Regions from separate parts of the Janthinobacterium sp. 35 genome, predicted to be linked through region 3. Evidence: predicted binding sites of a transcription regulator. Region 3 holds the regulator's gene; each other region holds the start of a gene.
What was found. The regulator sigma-54, encoded in region 3, starts transcription at its own class of promoters, with help from an activator protein. The targets are predictions, from matches to a motif close to TGGCANGNAANCTGCTTT.

Region 1: a site for sigma-54 is predicted at 1,437-1,454, ahead of urtA (urea ABC transporter substrate-binding protein). Genes of this name have one in related genera too.
Region 2: a site for sigma-54 is predicted at 998-1,015, ahead of prpB (methylisocitrate lyase). Genes of this name have one in related genera too.

What each region holds. Positions count from the first base shown of each region.
Region 1 covers NZ_PEFN01000001.1:4,729,924-4,732,193, reverse strand. The annotation lists gene urtB (urea ABC transporter permease subunit UrtB) at 1-17, opposite strand, end outside; gene urtA (urea ABC transporter substrate-binding protein) at 131-1,384, opposite strand; gene CLU93_RS21140 (DUF4349 domain-containing protein) at 1,585-2,270, opposite strand, start outside.
Region 2 covers NZ_PEFN01000001.1:4,934,349-4,936,618, forward strand. The annotation lists gene CLU93_RS22035 (hypothetical protein) at 115-351, shown strand; gene CLU93_RS22040 (hypothetical protein) at 475-723, shown strand; gene prpB (methylisocitrate lyase) at 1,078-1,965, shown strand; gene prpC (bifunctional 2-methylcitrate synthase/citrate synthase) at 2,041-2,270, shown strand, end outside.
Region 3 covers NZ_PEFN01000001.1:2,111,834-2,114,103, forward strand. The annotation lists gene hpf (ribosome hibernation-promoting factor, HPF/YfiA family) at 1-80, opposite strand, end outside; gene CLU93_RS09485 (RNA polymerase factor sigma-54) at 150-1,628, opposite strand; gene lptB (LPS export ABC transporter ATP-binding protein) at 1,633-2,270, opposite strand, start outside.

The DNA.
Region 1 (2,270 bases), 2.6 Mb from region 3:
TTGGGGAGGAGCTGCATGTGCGTTCCAAAGAATGACTGCACGGGGGCGTATGCTGCCCCCAAGGGCGACGACTGGGGTCGGACCCTCAGGGTCCGACCCCGGCAGTTGCTGCTGGGTTAAATATCAGCTCCTACAACTTCTGCTTGCCCTCATTGCCCTTGATAAACGGGCTCCACGGCTGGGCGCGGATCGGTTCCTTGGTTTTCCACACGACGTTGAATTGCCCATCGGCCTTGATCTCGCCGATCATCACGGGCTTGTGCAAGTGGTGGTTCGTCGCATCCATGGTCAAGGTGAAGCCCGATGGCGCCTTCACGCTCTGGCCGGCCATGGCGGCGATCACCTTGTCCGTGTCCGTCGACTTGGCTTTTTCCACGGCTTGCGCCCACATGTGAATGCCCACATAGGTCGCTTCCATGGGGTCGTTCGTCACCACCGAACCCGCGTTCGGCAGCTTTTGCGCCACCGCATACGTTTTCCACTGCTTGATGAAGGCTGTATTCACAGGGTTCTTGACGGATTCAAAGTAATTCCACGCCGCCAGGTGACCAAGCAAGGGTTTGGTATCGATGCCGCGCAGCTCTTCCTCGCCCACGGAAAACGCGACGACGGGCACATCCGTCGCTTTCAAGCCCGCATTGCCCAGTTCCTTGTAGAACGGCACGTTGGAATCGCCATTGATGGTGGAAATGACGGCCGTCTTGCCGCCCGTGGAAAACTTCTTGATATTGGCGACGATGGTTTGATAGTCGGCATGGCCAAATGGCGTGTAGACCTCGCTGATATCGCTATCCTTGACCCCTTTGCTTTTCAGGAAGGCGCGCAAGATCTTGTTGGTGGTGCGCGGATACACATAGTCCGTGCCCAGCAGTACGAAACGCCTGGCGCCGCCGCCATCCTTGCTCATCAGGTATTCCACCGCCGGGATCGCCTGCTGGTTCGGTGCGGCGCCCGTATAAAACACATTCTTTTCCAGCTCCTCGCCCTCGTATTGCACCGGGTAAAACAGCAGGCTGTTGAGTTCCTTGAAGACAGGTAAAACCGATTTGCGCGAGACAGACGTCCAGCAGCCAAACACCACGGCCACTTTATCCTGCGCCACCAGCTGGCGCGCTTTTTCCGCAAACAAAGGCCAGTTCGATGCGGGATCGACGACGACGGCTTCCAGCTTCTTGCCCAGCACGCCACCCTTGGCATTGATCTCGGCGATCGTCATCAAGGCCACGTCTTTCAGCGATGTTTCGGAAATGGCCATGGTGCCCGACAGGGAGTGCAAGATGCCCACCTTGATGGTGTCGGCGGCCAGGGCCGCCTGCATGGTGGTGGAGGTGGCCAGGGCGAATGCGCCGGCGGCGACCGCTTTCAGGATGATGCGTCGTGACATGGAGACTCCTGTGAATGGTTCGTGGGGGACGGTCTGGGCATACGATGTTGTTAAAGCAGAATGCATGCCAGCAGCACCAAGCGTCTGGCATGGTGCACGCGGCCAGCGCCGCACGAAAAAAAACCTGACTGCACAAGGACTGTGCAGCCAGGTTTCAAATTGCCGTAAAAAGGTGCGCCGGACGCGGCTATCCTTGCACTTTAATCCTTGCGCGGTGTACCTCTCAGGCGGCGCCAGCCCTTGCGGCCCAGCGGGAACAGCAGCACGAACGCGATCAGCCACGGCAGGATATACGCCATGGCCGTGATGGCGTTGGCCACGCCTTCCGACAGGTTTTCCGTGAAATTGCCCAGCGCGCGCTTGACGGGACGCCAGAACGATTGCTTGCCTTCGGCGCTGATGGCCACATTCAGCAAGTCCGTGTCGATGCGCTGCATCAACAGCGCATTGGCCGCCGTCGCCTGCTCCAGTTCCACTTGTACGGTGGCCAGCTCCTTGGTCACTTTGATGAGGGCGTCGACGTTCGCGCCCGAGCGTTTTTCCAGGTCCTGCAATTGCGCCTGATACTGCTTGAGCATGTCCAGGCGTTTCTTGCTGTCGAGCACGGGACGCCCCAGGTCTTCCACCTTGGTGCCCTGGCTAGTGACGTCGCCGCCGGCTGCAACCAGCTCCACGAGCTTCTTGATGCCGGCCGGCTTGGCGCGCATGCTGATGCGCGCATGCACGTAGCGGCCGCCGTCAATGCTCGAATCGAGCAGCAGACAGCCGTTGTCCGTGTCGGCCTTGCAGGCGGCGACCACTCGTTCATACAGGGGCCGCACTTGCGCCTCATGCGTATCGACGTTGACATTGTGTTCATAGGCAAGGAACTCGCTGCCTTTTTCCT
Region 2 (2,270 bases), 2.8 Mb from region 3:
AAAAAAATGCTGAGAATTGACCTTTGGCATGCGAAAAACAGATAAGGAGTGCGCGGCAGTCGTGCGCACCCTGGCGCTTGCAGCGTGGTAACCTCATCCTACAAGGAGAAATTCATGAACGATATTACTGCACGCAGCGAACAGTACCGCGGTTTTACGATTTCGGTGACCCCGCAAAAGGACAACGACGATTTATGGGATTTTACCTACCGCCTGCAGCGCGAGGGCGAGAGCGCGGCGCAAGCGATTACGCGCAGCCGCACCCTGGGCGGCTATGCGGCGCCTGAGACGGCTTGCACGGCCGGGATAGAAGTGGCCAGGACGGAAGTGGATAATCTGCTGCGTCCTTGAGCCAGCGTAAATCGTTTAGCCGGAAAGTCAGCCTGACCGTGCGCCGGCGCCTGAAACACGTCGCTAGCGGTCCCGCTTCATGCTACGATTTCCACTATTGAGTCAGTCACAAGGAGGCACCCCATGGAAAACAGTTCTAAAATTCACTATAAAGGCTGGGAAATCGTTCCCCTGGCCGTGCCCACCACCGATGGCAAATGGTCTGCCAGTTGCGACATCGAACGCGCCACTGCGGAAGGCCTGGAAGTATTCGAAGGCTCGACCATGCAGTTCGTGCGCGACGACGAGGATGGCGCCATTGCCGCCGCCTGCGAAGAAGCCGTGCGCCAGATCGACAACATCATCGCCAACCCGCTGGTGCGGCTGGCTTAGCTCCTGAATTTCCAGCAAACCTGCAGCCGGCGCCCGCCGGCTGTTTTTTTATGTGCGCGCCCGCCGTCCCGTCCGGAGTTCCGCCCGGTGGCAGTCCAGCTTGTTTCATGTTTCAATGTTTCAAATGGAATGATTGAAACACATTTGAAACATCGTTGACATGCATCGTGACATGCTTGCTCCCTTGCGTGACACTGCACGCCACGCCGATACATGGCCGTTTCCCCCGTATGGCACTGCGTACTGGCGTCCTTTCCGGGTGGATGCGCGGCCCTGGCACGGCATTTGCAATACTGATGCTCATAGCCACTCCGTGAAACATTCGGGACCATCCGAAACCCATAAGGTGAACACATGACTCAATACTCCGCAGGTGCCGCATTCCGCAAGGCCGTCCAGGAAGAATCCCCGTTGCAAGTCGTCGGCGCCATCAATGCCAACCACGCCTTGCTGGCCAAGCGCGCCGGTTATAAAGCCATTTATTTGTCCGGCGGCGGTGTCGCGGCCGGCTCGCTGGGCTTGCCCGACCTGGGCATTTCCAGCCTGGACGACGTGCTGACCGATATCCGCCGCATCACCGACGTGTGCGACCTGCCGCTGCTGGTCGATGCCGACACGGGCTTCGGTTCGTCGGCCTTCAACGTGGCGCGCACCGTGAAATCGATGATCAAGTTCGGCGCGGCCGGCCTGCATATCGAAGACCAGGTGGGCGCCAAACGCTGCGGCCACCGTCCGGGCAAGGAAATCGTCAGCAAGGAAGAAATGGTCGACCGCATCAAGGCGGCCGTCGATGCGCGCACGGACCCGAACTTCGTCATCATGGCGCGCACCGATGCGCTGGCCGTCGATGGCCTGGAAGCGGCACTGGAACGCGCCGTCGCCTGCGTCGAAGCGGGTGCCGACATGATCTTCCCGGAAGCCATCACGGACCTGGAGATGTATGCCACGTTCGCCAAGGCCGTCAATGTGCCTATCCTGGCCAACATCACGGAATTCGGTTCCACGCCGCTGTTCACGCTGGACGAATTGCGCAGCGCCCACGTGGGCCTGGCCCTGTACCCGCTGTCGGCCTTCCGCGCCATGAACAAGGCGGCCGACAACGTCTACCGCGCCCTGCGCCGCGACGGCACGCAAAAGAATGTCGTCGACACCATGCAGACGCGCATGGAGCTGTATGAATCGATCAACTACCACGACTTCGAGCAAAAGCTCGATGCGCTGTTCGCCGCGCAAAAGAAGTAAGCACCTATACAAGAGCGGGCCTTGGGAGGCCCAGGCCCGCCGCACTGGACTGACAATCATCTTCTGGAGAACACTATGACCGCACCGCAAGTCGCTACTTTCAAGCCTAAAAAATCCGTCGCCCTGTCCGGCGTTACTGCCGGCAACACGGCGCTGTGCTCGGTCGGCAAGACCGGCAACGATTTGCACTACCGCGGCTATGACATCCTGGACGTGGCCGACAGCTGCGAGTTCGAGGAAATCGCCTACCTGCTGGTGCACGGCAAGTTGCCGACCGCCGCCGAATTGAAAGGCTACAAAGCCAA
Region 3 (2,270 bases):
ACGCGCTCCAGCTTCGTTTGTACGTATTCACGGATGGCTGGTGTCACTTCGAGATGATGTCCGCTGATGGTGAGATTCATACACACTCCTAAAGATGATCGGGTTCGTGCGGTCCATCCTATCCGGCCCGCAGAGGAACCGAAAAAAACTTACAAACACTTACGCAGGCTCACTGGCGGAATTTTCAACGCTTCCCGGTATTTGGCAACAGTACGTCGCGCAATCACCATGCCTTGTTCCCCCAGCATGTCCGCAATCTTACTGTCGGATAAAGGATTTTTAGGGTCTTCTGCTCCTGTCAGTTGCACGATCAATGCCCGTATCGCCGTCGATGATGCTTCGCCCCCCGCTTCGGTGGCGACGTGGCTACCAAAGAAATATTTCAACTCGAACATGCCGTGCGGGGTCAGCATGTACTTTTGAGTTGTTACCCGCGAGATAGTACTCTCGTGTAAACCCAGTGTATCAGCTATTTCACGGAGCACAAGGGGGCGCATGGCAACGGCCCCATGCGAGAAAAAGTTCTTTTGTCTTTCTACTATCGCCTGTGCCACGCGCAGGATCGTGTCGAAGCGCTGGCGCATATTCTTGATCAGCCACTTGGCTTCCTGCAACTGTGCGCCCATGGCGCCCTCGCCCTTGCCCTGCTTGAGCAAGTTGGCGTACATGGCGTTGACGCGCAGGCGCGGCATGACGTCGTTGTTCAGGGTGACTTGCCAGCCATTGCGCGCACGCTTGACGACGACGTCGGGCACCACGTAATCGGACACGTCCGAGGCGAACACGGCGCCCGGATGCGGATTGCACTGGCGAATCACCGTCTGCGCTTCACGCAAGTCTTCCTCGTCGCAATCGAGGGCTTTTTTCAGCTTGTTGAAATCGCGCTGGGCAAACCAGGCCAGGTGCTTTTCCACGATGACGAGGGCCATGCGCCGCGTCACCATGGCGACGTGCGGCAAACGCTTGATTTGCAGCGCCAGGCATTCGGACGCATTGCGCGCACCCACGCCGGGCGGATCGAAACTTTGCAGCAGGGACAAGGCCGTGCGCATCTCGTCGGCGTCGATTTCCAGCTCTTCCGGCAGGCGCGCCAGGATGTCGTCGAGCGACTCTTCCAGGTAGCCATTGTCGTCGAGCGCGTCGATGATCAGTTCGACCAGCGCGCGGTCGCGCAACTCGAGCACCGTCACGCGCATCTGCTCCATCAGGTGCTCGCGCAGGGTGCAGTGATGGGCCTCCAATTGCGGACGCGAATCTTCGTCATCGGGCGCCTTGCCCCGGCTCGCCTCGCTCCAGTCGCTGTCGCCACCGTCTGCGGCGGCCGGGCTGTCGCTCGCCTCGCCGTCAAAGGTCTCCGCTTCGGCCGGCGCCGCAGGCGCATCCTGGCCTGGCGGCTGGGGCGGCGCTTCGGCCGGCGCGGCCGTGGAACTCAGGGCTCCGTCGGACAGCAGGCGCAGCGAATGGTCGAGCGGATCGTCGAGGCGCTCGAGCAAGGGATTGTCCGTCAGCAGTTGCTCGAGTTCCTGGTGCAATTCCAGGGTAGACAATTGCAACAGGCGTATCGATTGCTGCAACTGCGGCGTCAGTGCCAGGTGCTGCGAAGTGCGCAGCTGCAATGATTGTTTCATTGGCTCACATGCGGAAGTGTTCGCCCAGGTAGACCCGGCGTACCGACTCGTTCGCGATGATGTCGTCGGGGCGTCCCGACGCCAGCACCGAGCCCTGGTTGATGATGTAGGCACGGTCGCAGATACCCAGCGTCTCGCGCACATTATGGTCGGTGATCAGCACGCCGATATTGCGCTCCTTCAAGAAGCGCACGATGCGCTGGATCTCGATCACGGCGATCGGGTCGACACCGGCGAACGGTTCGTCGAGCAGCACGAAACGTGGGTCGGTCGCCAGCGCGCGGGCGATTTCCACGCGGCGGCGCTCGCCGCCCGACAGCGACAGCGCCTGGTTCTCGCGCAACTTTTCAATCTGCAAGTCAGCCAGCAATTTATCCAGGCGCTCCTCGATCTCGGCCTTCTTCAAAGGACGGCCTTCGACGGTCTGGATTTCCAGCACGGCGCGGATATTGTCTTCCACCGTCAGCTTGCGGAAGACGGACGCTTCCTGCGGCAGATACGACAGGCCCATCTGCGCGCGGCGGTGGATCGGCAGGCGGGAAATGTCCACGCCGCTGATATCGATGCTGCCGCCGTCCGACGGCACCAGGCCGACGATCATGTAGAACGAGGTGGTCTTGCCGGCGCCGTTCGGGCCCAGCA